Regions from separate parts of the Kitasatospora sp. NPDC051702 genome, predicted to be linked through region 1. Evidence: riboswitches for the same ligand, from Rfam matches in the RefSeq annotation. Region 1 holds a riboswitch; each other region holds the start of a gene.
The links. A riboswitch is a leader RNA that binds a small molecule or an ion and turns the genes downstream of it on or off. The one in region 1 is predicted to bind cobalamin.
Positions count from the first base shown of each region.

Region 1 (4,155 bases):
CCTGGCGACGTCCGGCGTCCGGCCCGCGGCGGGGACGGCCGCCCCGGCGAGCGAGACGGCGGGCCGGCCGACAAGCGCCGTGCCGCAGGCGGTGACCGCGAGTGCTGCGGCGGCCAGCAGGGACGTGGTGCCCCGGCTCCTGTGGCGCGTACGACTGCTGCTGACCCTCACCGGCGTCTCCCTGGTCGGTCGACGCGGGGAGCAACGGCGCAGCCGACGGCTGCCGGTGGAGCGCGCAGCCGTCGGAACTGCGTCGTAGTCCGCGACGACGCGAGTGCTCTCTGAACAGACCCCGGTTCAGGCATTCCGGCTCATCCGCCCTGGGCGGATCTACGGTTGCGGGTCAGCGCCGGAGTTGGACCGGCTTCCCCTGAGGACCGAGGTGAAAAACCGGTTCATCAGACCACGTCAGCGGAGTGGGAGTCAACGGCCCGTCAGATGGTCCGCTCACCCTGACGGGACGGGCCGCGCGGATCAGGACGGCCGGGCGCCTCCTGCCGCACCGCAGGGCGTGCCGGAGCTGCCGGCACCCCTCCCCGCGGGGCTCCGGGGTGCCGGCAGGTGCCTCCGGACGTCAGGGCGCCGTGATGCCCGGCTGGGCGCCGGCGCCGAAGGACCAGCCCTCGACGTCGCCGGGGGCCGGATTGTAGCTGCCCGCGCCCAGGCTGCTGTACGACCAGGGCCCGCCGTGCTGGGCGTGCCAGTAGGACCAGTAGGCGCTGCCGGTCGGGTTGGTGCAGGTGGCCGGCAGCGCGTTGATCTTGCAGACGAAGCCGGGGAACCGCGGGTGGAAGGCGTACGTGAATCCGGCGCCGGTCAGCGCGGCGAGCCCGGTGGCCGGATCGCCGGGTGCGCAGCCGGTCTCGACGCCGCCGCCGACGGCGGTGAAGTCGACCACGACGGTGACGCCGGTGGTGCCGCTGCAGGCGGCCGCGTGGGCCGCGGGGGCCTGGACGGCGGAGGCGCCGAGCAGGCCGGCGGTGAGGGCCGCGGCCGCGGCGATCGAGCCGAGCGCGCGGCGGGCCGGTCTGGCCGGGGTGAGGGTGTCGGTCATCGGAACTCTCCTCGTGGGCTCAGGGGTTCGGTGGCTCAGGAGTTCGGTGGCTCAGCGGGCGGCGGGCGCCGGGCAGGCCAGGGTCGGGGCGGCCGGACGCGCGCCGGCGGCGGAGAGGGTGGCCAGCGGGGTGCCGGCGAGGCCGAGCGCGGCCTGCGCGGTGGCCCGGGCGCCGTTGGCCGGGTCGAATCCGGTCGCGTCGTAGGCGACGGCGCCGCGGACCGCCGGGTCGGCGGAGCAGCCCTGCTGGAACTTCACCAGCCGGCTCCAGCCCTTGAGGCCGGCGCCGAGGCGTCCGCCGGCCAGCAGCGCCTGGGTGGCCAGGCCCGTGGTGTTGGCGTTGGAGGCGGTCGCCCCGGCGGCCGCGAAGCCGCCGTCGGCGTTCTGGTGGGCGGTGAGCCAGCCGAGGCCGGCGTTCGCCTTGGCGGTGCGGCCGGTGGCGGCGAGGGCCTGGGCGGCCAGCGCGGTGGCGTCCGGGTCGCTGGTGCAGGTGGTCTGGCCGAAGGAGACCGGGTAACCGCCGTCCGCGCACTGGCTGTTCGCCAGGAAGTCGACGGCCGCGGCGGGGGCGCCGCCGGGGGTGCGGTGCAGGGCGATCAGGGCGAGCGACTGGCCGAAGGCGTTGCTGTAGTCGCCCCACTGGGAGCGGTCGGAGAAGCGGCCCTCGGCGGTCTGCAGGGAGCGCAGCCGGGCCGGCAGGTCGACGCCTCCGAAGGCGGTCGGGTTCGCGCCGCGGACCTCGGCGGCGAGCAGCAGCTTGGCGGTGGCACCGGCGTAGGCCTCGGTGGTGCCGTCGCCGAGGTAGCCGCCGAGGATCTCGGGCTTGGCCAGCCAGGCGGTGGCCCGGGCGGCGGCCTCGTCGGAGCCGTGGGAGGCGGCGAAGGCCAGCACGGCGTCGACGGTCAGGCCCTGGTCGGGGTAGGCGGTGCCGTTGAACACGGACTCGAAGTGGTCGCCGTCGACGAGCTGGCGGGCCAGCCAGCCGCCCGCGGCGGCGTCGGGGCGGATCGTCGGGGCCGCGGTCGCGGCGGGTGCGGCGGCGGGCGCGGCCTGGGCGGCGGTGGCCGCCGGGAGCGCGGTGGCGAGGGCGAGGGCGGGTATCGCGAGCAGACCGAGAGTGCGGCGGAGGGCGGGCATGGCTGCCTTTCCGGGCCTGGACGCAGGGGCCCGGAGGGCGCCGGCGGCACGCCGGGCAGCCCTCGGAGCTCCGGCCCGCAGACCACGACGGGAGGAGGGGGTGACACACCTCCGCCGCCGGGTACTCGGGCTCGCCGCCGACGGGACGTCGGCGGCCTACCGTTGCGGGTCAGCGCCGGATTCGAACCGGACTTCCCCCGTCGGCGGAGTCACAACATGACGGCCCATCATGGCGAAGACGCGAAGATCCGGTCAAGGGACGGTGCGCCACGTCACGGTTCCGGCACCGGAACACGGCACCGCGGGCCGCGCGCAAGGTGCCGGAACCGTACGGGTCAGCGGTGGCGGAACTCCGGCAGGCGCTTCTCGGCGAAGGCGGCCATGCCCTCCTTCTGGTCGGCCGTCGCGAACGTCGCGTGGAACAGCCGCCGTTCGAAGCGCACGCCCTCGGCCAGGGTGGTCTCGAAGGCGCGGTTGACGCTCTCCTTGAGCATCGCCACCGCCGGGGCGGACATCGCCGCGACGGCCTCGGCGGTGGCCAGCGCCTCGGTCAGCAGCTGGTCCGCGGGGACGATCCGGGAGACCAGGCCGGCCCGCTCGGCCTCCTCGGCGCCCATCATCCGGCCGGTCAGGCACAGCTCCATCGCCTTGGCCTTGCCGACGGCCCGGGTGAGCCGCTGCGAGCCGCCTATGCCCGGGATCACCCCGAGCTTGATCTCCGGCTGCCCGAACTTCGCGGTGTCGGCCGCCAGCAGGACGTCGCAGAGCATCGCCAGCTCGCAGCCGCCGCCCAGCGCGTACCCGGCGACGGCCGCGACGACGGGCTTGCGCAGGGCTCCGAAGCGGTCCCACGCGGCGAACCAGTCGCCGAGGTAGGCGTCCACGAAGTCCAGGGACTGCATCTCCTTGATGTCGGCGCCGGCCGCGAAGGCCTTCTCCGAGCCGGTGACCACCAGCGCGCCGACCTCCCGGTCGCGGTCGAACTCCTCCGCGGCCGCCACGACTTCGTTCATCAGCGTGGTGTTGAGGGCGTTCAGCGCCTTGGGGCGGTCGAGCGTGATCACGCCCACCCGGCCCCTGCGCTCGACCAGGATCGTCTCGAACGTCATGCGTCGTCCTTCCTGAGGGTCGTGATGATGGCCGAGAAGTCCAGCCCGGCGCCCACCTCCTCGGCGAACGCCGCGTACAACTCGGCTGCCCTGCCGCCCAGTTCGGCGGGGACGTCGGAGGATGTCGCCGCCGCGGCCGCGAGTCCGAGGTCCTTGGCCATCAGGGCGGCGGCGAAGCCTCCGGCGTACCCGCGGTTGGCCGGGCTGGCCGGGACGGGCCCGGGGACGGGGCAGTTGCTGGTCAGTGCCCAGCACTGCCCGGAGGCGGCGGAGGCCACGTCGAACAGGGCCTGGTGGCTGAGCCCGAGGCTCTCCCCGAGCACGAAGGCCTCGCTGACCGCGATCATCGAGATGCCGAGGATCATGTTGTTGCAGATCTTCGCGGCCTGCCCCGCCCCGGACGTCCCGCAGTGCACGACCCGGCGGCCCATGGCGGCGAGCACCGGCTCGGCCTCGGCGAAGTCGGGCCCGTCCGCGCCGACCATGAAGGTCAGGCTCGCGGCCTCGGCGCCGGGCACGCCGCCGGAGACCGGCGCGTCGACGGCCCGGTGCCCCGCGACCCGGGCGAGGTCGGCGGCGACCCGGGCGTCCCCGACCGCGATGGTGGAGCAGTCGACGAACAGCGCTCCCGCTGCCGCCTCCGTCAACTCGCCGTAGGAATCGAGGACATGGCGTCCGGTCGGCAGCATGGTGAGCACCACCTCGGCCTCGCCGACCGCTTCGGCGGCGGAAACCGCGATCTTCACTCCCCGGGCCGCAGCCCGTTCCCGGGCCTCCGCCGAGAGGTCGTAGCCGGTCACCCGGTGTCCGGCGGCGACGAGGTTGGCGGCCATCGGGCCGCCCATGTTGCCCAGT
Region 1 covers NZ_JBFAZB010000040.1:10,658-14,812, reverse strand. Annotated here, with positions in the region: gene AB0N04_RS27955 (prenyltransferase/squalene oxidase repeat-containing protein) at 1-171, opposite strand, end outside; cobalamin riboswitch at 279-408, opposite strand; gene AB0N04_RS27950 (flagellar hook-length control protein FliK) at 575-1,054, opposite strand; gene AB0N04_RS27945 (peptidase) at 1,106-2,191, opposite strand; cobalamin riboswitch at 2,290-2,430, opposite strand; gene AB0N04_RS27940 (enoyl-CoA hydratase) at 2,527-3,300, opposite strand; gene mmsB (3-hydroxyisobutyrate dehydrogenase) at 3,297-4,155, opposite strand, start outside.

Region 2 (4,155 bases), on a different contig from region 1:
ACGAGGACGTCGAGGCCGGCCTTCTCCTGGAAGGCGATGACCTCGCGGACTTCGGCCTCGATGCGCCCGCGGTAGCCGTCGGCGTCGATCCGCCCGGCGGCGAGGTCCGCGCGGGCAGTGCGCAGCTCGGTGGTCTGCGGGAACGAGCCGATCGTCGTGGTGGGCAGCAACGGCAGTCCGAGGCGGGCGCGTTGGGCCTCGGCGCGCTGCGGGTAGGCCTGCGGGCGGCGGGCGTCGGCCGCGCTGACGGCGGCGGCCCGGGCGCGGACGGCCGGGTCCCGGGTGATCGGGGAGCCGGCGCGCGAGGCGAGGTCGGCGCGGTTGGCGGCGAGGTCGGCGGCGATCGCGCCGGTGCCCTCGCGCAGGCCGCGGGCGAGCAGGGCGGTCTCGGCCGTCTTCTGCCTGGCGAAGGCGAGCCAGCGGGCGATCTGCGGGTCCAGGTCCCGTTCGGCGGTGGCGTCGAGGGGGACGTGCAGCAGCGAGCAGGAGGTGGCGACGTCGACGCTGCCGGCGAGGCCGAGCAGGGTGGCCAGGGTGGCGAGCGACTTCTCCAGGTCGTTGATCCAGATGTTGCGCCCGTCGACCACGCCGGCGACGAGCCGCTTGCCGGGCAGCCCGCCGACGGCGGCGAGGTCGTCCAGGTTGGCGGCGGCGGGGCCGGTGAAGTCCAGGGCGAGGCCTTCGACCGGGGCTGCGGCGAGCACCGGCAGGGCCGCGCCGAGGCGGTCGAAGTAGCTCGCGACGAGCAGCCTGGGCCGGCTGGTGAGGGCGCCCAGCTCGCGGTAGGCGCGGGCGGCGGCGTTCAGCTCGGCCGGGGTGCGGTCCTGGACGAGCGCGGGTTCGTCCAGCTGCACCCACTGCGCACCGGCCGCCTGCAGTTCGGCGAGCAGTCGCGCGTAGACGGGCAGCAGCCGGTCGAGCAGGGTGATCGGCTGGAAGTCCTCGGCGACGCCGGGGGCAGGCTTGGCGAGCAGCAGGTAGGTGACGGGGCCGACCAGCACCGGGCGGGCGTCGTGACCGAGGCCGAGGGCCTCGCGCAGCTGCGCGACCTGGTGGTCCGGGTCGGCGGTGAAGACGGTGTCGGGGCCGAGTTCGGGCACCAGGTAGTGGTAGTTGGTGTCGAACCACTTGGTCATCTCCAGCGGAGCGACCTCCTGGGTGCCGCGCGCCATGGCGAAGTACCCGTCGAGCGGGTCGGCGTCGACCGCGGCGCGGTGGCGGGCGGGGACGGCGCCGACGGCGACGGTGGTGTCCAGCACGTGGTCGTAGAGCGAGAAGTCGCCCGTGGGGACTTCGTGGACGCCGGCCTCGGCGAGCTGCCGCCAGTTCTCCCGGCGCAGGTCGGCGGCGGTGGCGAGCAGGGCGTCTGCGGTGACGGCGCCCTTCCAGTACCCCTCGACCGCCTTCTTGAGCTCCCGGTCGCGGCCCTGGCGGGGGTAGCCGTGGGTGGTGGCGCGGGTTGCCGCGGCTGCGGACTTCGTCGTCAAGGGACTCTCCTTCGCGAGTCTGCTTCCTCTGGTCCCCGGGGACGGGACGAGGGTGCGAAGGGGTGCCCGACCGGGCGCGGCCGCGGGCGCAGGGATGCGCCGGACCCGCCTGGTGTGCACGCCGACCCGCCCACGAGGTCACCGGGATGTCCGCGCGCGATCGGTCGCGTGCGGGCAGTGGCAGGTCTTCGGACTCGCGGGCGCGGCCGCCCTGGTCAGGGCGGTCACCTACTGGCCGTCGCTTCCCAGGCCCGTCCGGGCCCAGTGCGTATGACGGCGGTCGTTCCCACTCACCGCTGCGGGGCAGTCCCGGAATGGCCACGTGAATGGCGTCACCGGGTTCCCTCTTGCGACGCGCCTGCCTGGCGGACAGGGCGAACCAGCTGCCCGGCCAGCCTAGTGCGAACCCGCGGCCGGGGGCGCGGAAATCCCACCACGTGTCCACGGGGTGAGACGTGGCCGGTCCCCCGGCGGCACCGGCCGTCGCGGCGGCCGTGGAATCCGCCCACCGCGACGGGCCCGACCGCACTCCGACGCGGCGCTCGACCCGCCGTTCGACCGCGGGTCCCCGCAGCTCCGGCGTGCGCTCGTACGCCGACGGCCCAGCCGTGAGGGGATCCCGGCGGGCCGAGCCCGGTCCGCGGACGCGCCGGAGGGCACGGCCCCGGCGTCCGGTCACCGTCACCCGAACGGCGGCTGCCCGTATCCGAGCGCCGGGCCGTCGCGTTGGTACGGCACCAGCTGGTGGGCCGACATCCGACCGCTCTGGTACCACCCGACGACGACAGCGGCAGAAGAGGGCGACATGCTCCAGATCTCAGTCGAGGACTCCGAGATCGGCCCGGGCGAGGCCCACCGGTGGCACCTGGTCCCGTTGACCGGCGGCGACCCCGCCCCGCGCCGGATGACCGGTTACAACCAGGCGAAACATTTCACCGTGGCCCAGCACGCCCAGAGCGTCGACGAGCCGATCCGCTCCTACGTCGCGGCCAGCTTCGAACTGGCCGGTCCGGTCGACCTGGACGCGCTGGCGGTCGCGCTGCTCCACCTGGTGCGGCGTCACGAGGTGCTCCGGGCGGTCTACCAGCCGCTGGGCGGGGACCTCGGCTGCGAGGTCCTGTCGCCCGGGGAGGTGGCCCTCAAGCACGTCTACGCCGGCCCGTTGGAGACGCCCGCGGAGGTCGAGCGCCACCTCCACGACGCGTTCAAGGAGGTGGACACCCTCTCCTGGCCGCTGATCACCATGGGCGCGGTGGTGCGGCCGGAGTCGACCACCGTCTGGTTCTCCTGCGACCACCTGGTCACCGACGGCCTCTCCAGCGCGATCGCCGTCAACGACATCACCACGGCCTACCGGAGCCTCACCGCGGCCGGAACCGCTGCCGGAGCCGAGGCCGACCCGGTCCGCCCGGCACGCCCGGCCCGCACCGAGGATGCGGCCCAACAGCCGGGCAGCTACCTGGAGTTCAGCCGCGGCCAGCGCCGGGCCAACCGCGCCATGCGCGCCGACGACGCGCGGCTGGACTACTGGCGGGCGTTCCGCGACCGCAACGGCGGCCTCTTCCCCCGCTTCCCGCTCGACCTCGGCGTCCGGCCCGGCCGGCTGTACGCGCCGACCGCCGGCACCGAGCGCCTGCTCAGCGCCCGCCAGGCCGAGGCCTTCGGCACCGCCTGCCGGGCCCGCGGCGGGCGGCTGTCGATGGGGCTGCTCGCCGGGCTGGCGATCGCCCTGCGGCAGGAGGGCGGGCCCGAGGTCTACCGCGGCCTGGTGCCGGTCAACGAACGCGGCCGGGGCGTCTACGCGGAGTCGATGGGGTGGTTCATCAACACCCTGCCGATCGAGTTCCCGGTCAGGCCGCGGGCGGGCTTCGGCGAGGTGCTGACCGCCGCCCAGGACGCCTACGGGCAGCTGCAGGCCCACGCCGGGGTGCACTTCGTGAAGGCCTGGCGGCTGCTCGCCCCCGCCGAGTACGCGCGGCTGCACTACTGGCCGCACGCGGTGAACTTCTACTCCTACATCGACTTCCGCCGGCTGCCCGGTGCCGACCGGCACGCCGCCCAGCGGGCCCGCCTGCACGTCTGGGTCTCGGGCTGCAACGGACTGCTGCAGTGGCTGCACCGCACCGACGACGGTCTGTTCGTCAACACCATCCACGTCGACACCCCGCAGGCCCGGGCCACCAACCGGGCCCTGCTGGACGGCTTCACCCGCGTGCTCACCGACGCCTCCTGACGCACCGGCGCGCCCGTCCGAGCCCCGATCCCGCCCCTCCGCCCCTCCGCCCCCGGCCCGCCACCGACGGGCCGGTCCGCCATCCGGCCGCAGCGATTGCCCCGCCCTCCGCACCGAGTGAGCATCGTCACATCAGGTGACGTGGCGTCACCCTGTGCAGCGAGAGGAATCGACGAATGAGGGCATGGCTTCGAGCCGGCGCGGTGGCCGCTCTGCTCACCCTGGTGTCCGCGGGGCAACCGGCCGCGGCCGCGGGCGGCGCGTGGGGGCACGGCGACGACCACGGCGGCGACACCGCCCGGTGTGCGCCGGGTGTCCCGCTCGGTCCGGACGGCCCGGACTTCTACGAGCCGCCGTCCCCGCTGCCGGACGGCCCGCACGGCACCCTGATCTGGGCCCGGCAGGTCCCCGCCCCGGAGCACGCGCACGCCTGCC
Region 2 covers NZ_JBFAZB010000025.1:66,991-71,145, forward strand. Annotated here, with positions in the region: gene metE (5-methyltetrahydropteroyltriglutamate--homocysteine S-methyltransferase) at 1-1,487, opposite strand, end outside; cobalamin riboswitch at 1,666-1,869, opposite strand; gene AB0N04_RS21410 (condensation domain-containing protein) at 2,293-3,720, shown strand; gene AB0N04_RS21415 (lipase family protein) at 3,897-4,155, shown strand, end outside.
Region 2: it holds a riboswitch for cobalamin, as region 1 does, so the genes downstream of both, metE (5-methyltetrahydropteroyltriglutamate--homocysteine S-methyltransferase) here and AB0N04_RS27945 (peptidase) in region 1, are expected to answer to the same signal.

Region 3 (4,155 bases), on a different contig from region 1:
GATCAGCCTGAGGCCGGAGCCCCGGGCCGTGGCCAGCAGCAGTTCGGGGTCGTGCCGGTCCCAGACGTTGGGGTGCAGGACCACGGCCACGGCGTACTCGTCGGCGGGGAGCGCGGTGACCAGCCGGCGCGGCAGGTCGAGGCAGTGCGCCGCCAGGGAGTGCCTGCTCCAGGTGGAGGTGACGACGACGAGGCGCCGGCCGTCGACGGCCCCGAGGGCGGCGCGGTAGGCGTCCCGCCGGCCGCGGCTGGCCAGCATCCTGGAGAAGGTGAGGTCGCCGACCTCCCGTGCGTGCGGCAGCGCCTCGGGGCAGGTGGCCGCCAGCCGCTCGAACTGCTCCTCGTGGGACAGCCCGATGACCGCGGGGAAGACCCGCCCCCGGTGGGTGAGCTCCTGACGGGACAGGCCGGCGGCACTGACCCCGTCCCCGGTGGACTCGGCGACCAGGCGGTTGTAGCCGGCGCCGTGGGGGAGGACGACGAGCGGGGCGCGCAGCCGGTGCATGGAGGCGTGGACCGCGCAGGACACCGCGAGGTCGAACTCGTACCGGACGGCCTCCTCCCACGGGATGACCGTGACGGCGGGTTGCTGGTCGGCCAGGTAGGGGCCGAGGCCCGCCGTGAACGCCGAGCCCGGGTTGACGGTGAGGTAGCACCGGACGCCGAGCTGCGGGCGGACGAGCAGGGTGAGCACGTCGAGCACCCGGGTGGCCGAGGTGAGCGTGCGGGCGACCGCGAGGACGCGGGCCCGGACGGGCCAGGTCTCCCAGCGGTCTTCGTCGGGCCAGGGCCGGGGCCGGCGCCGCAGGCGGTTCAGCACACGAAGATCGTACTCATCCGGCCCCGCTCCGGCGGGTCCGTCCGGGGCGGGTCAGCCGGTGGCAGCGGTGGGTTCGTGGTGGTCGGCGGCGGCGCAGGGGTCGAGGAGGGGGCGCAGGGCGTCGTCGACGAGCCGGTAGCGCACGACGCGTCCGTCGCGGTCGCCGGTGACCACGCCGGCGGTGCGGAGCAGTCGGAGGGCCTGGGAGACGGCGGGGTCGCGCATACCGGTGGCGACGGCGAGGTCGGTCACGGCGAGCGGGCCGGCGCGGTGCAGGGCGAGCAGGAGGGCGAGCCGGCCCGGGTCGGCGAGCAGGGAGAACCGCTCGGCCCAGGTGCGGACGTGCGCGGTGTCGCCGATGGCGGCGATGGCCTCGCAGACCCGGTGTCCGTCGATGGTGCGGTGGTCCGCGCGGTCGGCCGGTACGAGATGCATGCGGACATTCTCGCAGGCCGGGGCCTGTGATCCTGGACACCTGCGCAGGTGCGCAGCCTTGCATGGGTGGAGCCGGGCCCCCTACGGTGTTGCCCGCCGTGGTGCTCGGGAAGACCGGTGACGGACCCTCAGGGGTCCCAGTCCGGAGCGGCCCTCGCCACTGTGATCGGGGGGAGTCGTCCGTATCCACGACGCCACTGGGCGCTTCGCGCGTCTGGGAAGGCGGGTACGGGTGCCCCGTAAGCCAGGAGACCGGCCACGGCATCTCACGAAGTCTTTCCACGAGGTGCTGGAGCGTGATCCGCGTATGACCCTGCCCGAAACCGCCGCCCCCGGGGCGCCGGCGGCGCCGTCCGCACTGCCGACGTTCCGCTGGAAGCGCGAGGACACCGTCCGCACGGCCGGACTGATGGGCGTGATCCTGGCCATGCACGTGGTCGCGTTCGGGACGCTGTTCTTCCTGGTCGCGCCCCACAACTACGCGGTCGGCACCCAGGTCTTCGGGGTGGGCCTGGGCATCACCGCGTACACCCTCGGCATGCGGCACGCCTTCGACGCCGACCACATCGCGGTGATCGACAACACCACCCGCAAGCTGATGGCGGACGGCAAGCGCCCGGTGTCGGTGGGCTTCTGGTTCGCCCTCGGGCACTCCTCGATGGTGGTCATCATGGCCGCCCTGGTGGCGGGCGGCGCCCAGCTGGCCAACACCCTGATGGACGACGAGTCGACGACCCACCAGTGGCTGGGGATGGTCGGCACGACGGCCTCCGGCGCGTTCCTGTACCTGATCGGCGCGCTCAACCTGGCGGCGCTGGTGGGCATCCTCAAGGTGTTCCGGGCGATGCGGGCCGGGAAGTACGACGAGGCGCAGCTGGAGGAGCACCTGAACTCGCGCGGCTTCCTGGCGAGGGTGCTGAACCGGGCGACGCGGTCGATCACCCGGCCGGGGCAGATGTTCCCGGTGGGCATGGTGCTGGGCCTGGGCTTCGACACCGCGACCGAGGTCACCCTGATGGTGATGGCGGGCTCGGGCGCGGCGGCCGGGCTGCCCTGGTACGCGATCGTCTGCCTGCCGCTGCTCTTCGCGGCCGGGATGAGCCTGTTCGACACGCTGGACGGGACGTTCATGAACTTCGCGTACCAGTGGGCCTTCTCCAACCCGGTGCGCAAGGTGTACTACAACCTGACGATCACGGGGCTGTCGATCGCGGTGGCCTTCGTCATCGGCACGATCGAACTGGTCGGCGTGCTGCACGAGAAGCTCGACCTGACCGACCCGGTGAGCGGCTGGATCGCGGACATCTCGCTGGACAACGTCGGGTACGCGATCGCCGGGCTCTTCGTGGTGGTCTGGGCCGCGGCGATCGGCTACTGGAAGCTGGCCGGGGTCGAGAAGCGCTGGCAGCCGACCGGGCAGTGACAGCCCCGAACCGGTCGGCCCGGGGTGCGAGCCGGGGCGTGCGGGCAGCGGCGACGTGCCCCCTCGGGAGTGCTCGGCGGGCGGAACGGGGTGCGGCTTCGTAGGCTCGACGCATGTCTGATGCGTACGCGGGTCGGCGGGAGCGGGTGAGGGAGCACTGCAGTGCGGCCGGGGCCGATGCGGCGCTGATCACCCGGGCGGCGAACGTGCGGTATCTGACCGGCTGCGCGCCCTGCGGGGCGACGCTGCTGCTCACCAGGGACCGCGCACTGCTGGCGCTGCCGGACGACCTGCCGCCGGACGACACCGGGGAGCACCTGATCGCCCCGGACGTCACCCAGGTGCCGGTGCCGGCCGGGGCGGACACCGCCCTGGCGGCGGCCGAGGCCGCGGCGCGGCTCAGGCTGGCGGCGCTGGCGGTGGAGGAGCACGACCTGACCGTCAGCCGGCACCGGTCGGTGGCCGGCCTGTCCGGCGGTGCCCGGCTGGCCGACCTGGACCGGCTGGTGGAGCGGCTGCGGGTGGTCAAGGACGAGCACGAGATCGCCGACCTGCGGATCGCCGCCGAGATCGCCGACCAGGCGCTCGGCGAGCTCCTGGAGTCGATCCTGGTCGGGCGGACGGAGCGGCACCTGGCGATGGAGCTGGAACGCCGGATGATCGACCACGGTGCGGACCGGGCGGCCTTCCCGGTGTCCGTCGGCACCGGCAGCCACTCCGGGCAGCCCGCCCACCAGCCGACCGACCGCCGGGTGGAGGAGGGTGACTTCCTGACCGTGGTGATGGGCGCCCAGTACCGCGGCTACGGCATCTCGACCGCCCGGACCTTCGTGATCGGCGCCGCCCCCGCGCCCTGGCAGGTCGAGCTGCACCGGCTGGTGTTCCGCGCCCAGCGGGCCGCCCGGGAGGCGCTCGGACCAGGCGTGGAGCAGTACGTGCCCGACCGGGCCGCGCGGCAGATCCTGGAGGCGGCCGGCCACACCGAGGCGTCCCCGCACCCGGTGGGGCACGGCATCGGGCTGGAGATCCGGGAGGCGCCGCGCCTCGGCCCTTCGGACATGGGTAAACTGGACAGCCGCGTACCGGTCACCGTCGGTCCTGGGGTCCACCTCCCGGGCAGGGGCGGTGTCCGGATCGAGGACACGCTCGTGGTGCGCCCCCTCGAGGAGGGCGGGCCCGAGCTGCTCACCATCACCACCAAGGAGCTCCTCGCCCTGTGACCGCGGCCCCCGGGCCGTCGGCGGCAGGACGCACCCCTTGGTTCCTTGACAGCTATATCCAGGAGTAAGTGCGCCCGTGGCTTCCACGAACGATCTCAAGAACGGCATGGTCCTCAAGCTGGAGGGCGGCAAGCTCTGGTCCGTCGTCGAGTTCCAGCACGTCAAGCCCGGCAAGGGCCCGGCCTTCGTGCGTACCAAGCTCAAGGAGGTCCTGACGGGCAAGGTCGTCGACAAGACCTTCAACGCGGGCACCAAGGT
Region 3 covers NZ_JBFAZB010000002.1:12,430-16,584, forward strand. Annotated here, with positions in the region: gene AB0N04_RS01975 (hypothetical protein) at 1-819, opposite strand, end outside; gene AB0N04_RS01980 (metalloregulator ArsR/SmtB family transcription factor) at 871-1,254, opposite strand; cobalamin riboswitch at 1,337-1,530, shown strand; gene AB0N04_RS01985 (HoxN/HupN/NixA family nickel/cobalt transporter) at 1,562-2,677, shown strand; gene AB0N04_RS01990 (aminopeptidase P family protein) at 2,791-3,897, shown strand; gene efp (elongation factor P) at 3,974-4,155, shown strand, end outside.
Region 3: it holds a riboswitch for cobalamin, as region 1 does, so the genes downstream of both, AB0N04_RS01985 (HoxN/HupN/NixA family nickel/cobalt transporter) here and AB0N04_RS27945 (peptidase) in region 1, are expected to answer to the same signal.

Region 4 (4,155 bases), on a different contig from region 1:
CCTGGGGCGCGGCGAACCTCCCGGCGGTGTACGGCTTGTCCTTCCCGCTGTCGTACAGGAAGACGGACGGCCGGTGCGCGGGCTCAGGCACGGCGGCCACCTGCGCCCGGAAGTCGGCGATCAGCCGGTCGGCGCGGTCCCGGACGTCGAAGACCTCGCCCAGGTTGGCCAGGTCGGTGTAGAGCGCGTCCAGCGGGGACATCACCCCGCGCTCGGGGCCCCGGCCGCTGCGGCAGGACTCGCTGAGCACGTACGAGCCGATGCCGAGGTCCTTCAGCGCCTGCGGGGTGAAGCCGCTCCCCTCGTCGAAGCCGTAGTGCCAGCCCGCGAAGACCAGGTCGGCCCGGGCGTCCAGCACGATCTCCTTGGTGATCTCCTTCCTGGAGAGCCACGCGGTCCGCTGGTAGCCGTCCTTCCAGGCGACCTGGTCGACCCGGCCCTTGTCGTCGGGCATCACGTAGCCGGCCATCCGGTCGGCGAGGCCGAGGGCGAGCATCAGCTCGGTGATGCCGACGTCGTTGGTGACCGCCCGGGCGGGCTTGCGGTCGAAGGTGAGCGCGGTGCCGCAGTTCTGCACGGTCACCGGGTAGTGGGCGGAGCCGGCGGCGGCGTCGCCGGGGGCGATCTCCGCGCCGCAGGCGGTGAGTCCGAGGGCGAGCAGGGCGGCGGAGGCAACGGCCTTGGTGCGCAAGCGGGTTCCTAGCGGGTGGGGTGGACACGGTCGAAGAGCAGCTGGAGGGCGCCGGTCACCGGGTGCCGGACGGGGGTGGCCCGGACGCCGAACACCTCGGCCAGCAGGTCGGGCCGGAGCACCTCGGCGGGCGGCCCGGAGGCGACGATCCGGCCGGCCCGCAGCACGTACAGCAGGTCGCAGTGGCCGGCCGCCAGGTTGAGGTCGTGCAGGGCGGTGAGCACCGTCGGCCCGGCCTCCCGGACCAGCGCCAGCACGTCCAACTGGTGGGCGATGTCCAGGTGGTTGGTGGGTTCGTCGAGCACCAGCAGCCGCGGGTCCTGGACCAGCGCGCGGGCGATCAGCACCCGCTGCTTCTCGCCGCCGGACAGGCTCGGGAAGCCCCGTCCGGCCAGGTGCTCGGCGCCGACCCGGCGCAGCGCCCGCGCGCAGCGCGCGCGGTCGTCCGGGCCCGGCCCGCCCAGCCCGCTCCGGTGCGGCAGCCGGCCCATCGCGACCACCTCGGCGACGGTGAAGTCGAACTCGGCGGAGTGCTCCTGCGGCAGCGCGGCCACCCGCCGGGCGGCCTCGCGGGCGGGGAGCGCGTGCAGCTCGGCGCCGTCCAGCAGGACGGCCCCGGCGGCGGGCCGCAGCGCCCGGTAGACGCAGCGCAGCAGGGTCGACTTGCCGCTGCCGTTCGGCCCCACCAGACCGACCACCTGCCCGGCGGCGGCCTTCAGCACGACGTCGTGGACCAGCCGGGCACCGGCCAGGTCGACCGAGACCCGGTCGAGGGAGAGGTCCATCAGCGCCCCCCGAGGGCGTGGCCGCGGCGGCGCATCAGGAACAGGAAGCAGGGCACGCCGAGCACCGCGGTGCCGACCCCGACGGGCAGTTCGGCGGGCGCCAGCAGGGTCCGCGAGACGATGTCCACCCAGACCAGCAGTAGCGCACCCGCCACCGGCGCGACCAGCAGCACCCGGCGGTGGCCGGCCCCGACCAGCATCCGGGCCAGGTGCGGGACCATCAGCCCGACGAAGCCGATCGCCCCGCTGACCGCGACCACCGTGCCGGTGACGGCGGCGGTCACCACGAACAGCTCGCGGCGCAGCCGGTCCGGGTCCACGCCGAGCGAGGCGGCCGTCTCGTCACCCATGGCGAGCGCGTCCAGCCGGCCCGCGGAGCAGTGCAGGTGGACCAGGCCGGCGAGCACGGTGGCGGCGACGATCGGGACGGATCCCCAGGTGGCGCCGCCGAGGTTGCCGAGCAGCCACATCATGGCGTCCCGGGCGGCCTCGCCGCGGGCGGCGGCGAAGACCATCAGCGCGGTGGCGGCGGAGAAGCCGTAGGAGAGCGCGGTGCCGGTGAGCACCAGGCGCAGCGGGGTGAGTCCGTGGGCGGTCCGGGCGGCCAGGTAGACCAGCACCATGGCGAGCAGCGCGGTGCCGAAGGCGGAGGCCGAGATCGCCCACACCCCGAGCGAGGCGAAGGCGCCCAGCAGCAGGACGGCGTTGGCGCCGACGGCCGCGCCGGAGGAGATCCCGAGCACGAACGGATCGGCCAGCGCGTTGCGCACCAGAGCCTGCACGGCGACCCCGGTGGCGGCGAGCCCGGCGCCGACCACCGCGGCCAGCACGGTGCGCGGCAGCCGGATCTCCCAGACGATGGCGTACGCGGCGGCCTCGTCGGCCTCCAGTCGACCGCCCGTCAGCCCGGCGGCGAGCAGCCGCAGCACCCGGGCAGGGCCGAGGCCGGCGGCGCCCAGCGCGACCCCGCAGACCAGCGAGAGCAGCAGGGCGACGGCCAGGCCGAGGGCGAGGGGCGGGGCGGGTATCCGCCGGGCGGGCGGCGCGGCCGCGGCGCCGCTCACGTGCCGGCCCCGCCGGGCCGCACACGGGCGTGGGCCCGCGCGCACCTGTTGACGGTCCGTTCGCTGCGCTCGTTCACCGGGGTTGTGCGCCTTGCCTCGGGCCGCGGGCGCGCGGGGGCGGGCGCCGGGCGGGCGCGGGCCCGTGCGGCGCCGTCCCCTCGCAGTCCACGGCGAGTTGTCGGGAGGTCAGCGGCCGGGGGCGATCGGGCTGGCGCGGCCGTGCGGGCCGCGCTCACCGTTGCGGGTCAGCGCCGGACTCACACCGGACTTCCCCCTCGGACGCCCTGGCAGCATAACAGCCACTCAGGCTAGGCAACCCTTACCGGGGTGGGTCCCGGCCGGGTCGGCCGTGGACGCACGACCGCCCCCGTCCGGCGGTGCGGACGGGGGCGGTCGGGTGGCGACGCGTCAGGCTCAGGCCTGCTTGGTCTCCCAGAAGATCTTGTCGACCTCGGCGATCAGGTCCAGCAGGGCCTGGCCGGTGGCCGGGTCGGTGGACGCCTTGGCGGCCGAGGCGGCCTTCAGGGTGTCGTTGATCAGCGCGTGCAGCTGCGGGTACTTCTCGAAGTGCGGGGCCTTGAAGTAGTCGCTCCACAGCACCGAGATGTGGTGCTTGACGGCCTCGGCGCGCTGCTCCTTGATGATGACGGCGCGGGCGCGGAAGTGCGGGTCCTCGTTGGCCTGGTACTTCTCCTGGGTGGCCTTGACCGACTCGGCCTCGATCCGGGCCTGCGCCGGGTCGTACACGCCGCAGGGCAGGTCGCAGTGGGCGTGGGCGGTGGCGCGCGGTGCAAACAGACGAGAGAACATGGGAGTCCTTCCTTAGATCGTCTTCCCGCGCCCGAGATTACCCTTCCGCCCTGCGGGTTTCGCGATCGGGCGGTGGGCCTAGGGCAAAAGGCGGACCCGGAACCGGGGTAATCCGGACATCGAACGGGGTGACGATCCGTGCGGCAGACTGGGACCGTTCGGTCGGGAGGAGGAGTCGTGGCGCGGAGCGCGGAAGCCGGGGGCGGCGCCCGGGGCGGCGGCGCGCTGCCGTTCGGGCTGGTCGACGTGGCCGGGCCCTCGATGGTCCCGACCCTGCGCGAGGGCGACCAGCTGCTGGTGCGCTACGGCGCGCCGATCCGCCCGGGCGCGGTGGTGCTCTTCCGGCACCCCTTCCAGCAGGACCTGCTGGTGGTCAAGCGGGCCGCCGAGCGCCGCCCGGCGGGCTGGTGGCTGCTGTCCGACAACCGGCCGGTGGACAGCGACAGCCGCAGCTACGGCCCGGTGCCGGACGAGCTGGTGCTCGGCCGGGTGCTGCTGCGGTTGCGCCCGCGCCCGGCCTGGCTGGCGCCCGGCCGCCGGCTGGAGCGGCTGCTGCTCGGCGGCCGGCTGGCCGCCGTCCCGGGCCTGGCCCGCCGGCTGGGCCTCTGGGTGGAGGACGTCCACCCGCCGCAGCCGCGCTAGGGGGTGTTGCCCGGCGCCGCGGCCTCCGCCTCCTGGCGCTTGCGGGCCCGGTAGGCGGCGACGTTGGCGCGGGTCGCGCAGCGGTCCGAGCAGTAGCGGCGGGAGCGGTTGGTCGAGGTGTCCAGGTAGGCGTTGCGGCAGGGGGCGGCCTGGCAGATGCCGA
Region 4 covers NZ_JBFAZB010000005.1:70,330-74,484, forward strand. Annotated here, with positions in the region: gene AB0N04_RS06650 (ABC transporter substrate-binding protein) at 1-691, opposite strand, end outside; gene AB0N04_RS06655 (ABC transporter ATP-binding protein) at 700-1,476, opposite strand; gene AB0N04_RS06660 (iron ABC transporter permease) at 1,476-2,540, opposite strand; cobalamin riboswitch at 2,717-2,856, opposite strand; gene sodN (superoxide dismutase, Ni) at 2,955-3,350, opposite strand; gene sodX (nickel-type superoxide dismutase maturation protease) at 3,528-3,992, shown strand; gene AB0N04_RS06675 (CGNR zinc finger domain-containing protein) at 3,989-4,155, opposite strand, start outside.
Region 4: it holds a riboswitch for cobalamin, as region 1 does, so the genes downstream of both, AB0N04_RS06660 (iron ABC transporter permease) here and AB0N04_RS27945 (peptidase) in region 1, are expected to answer to the same signal.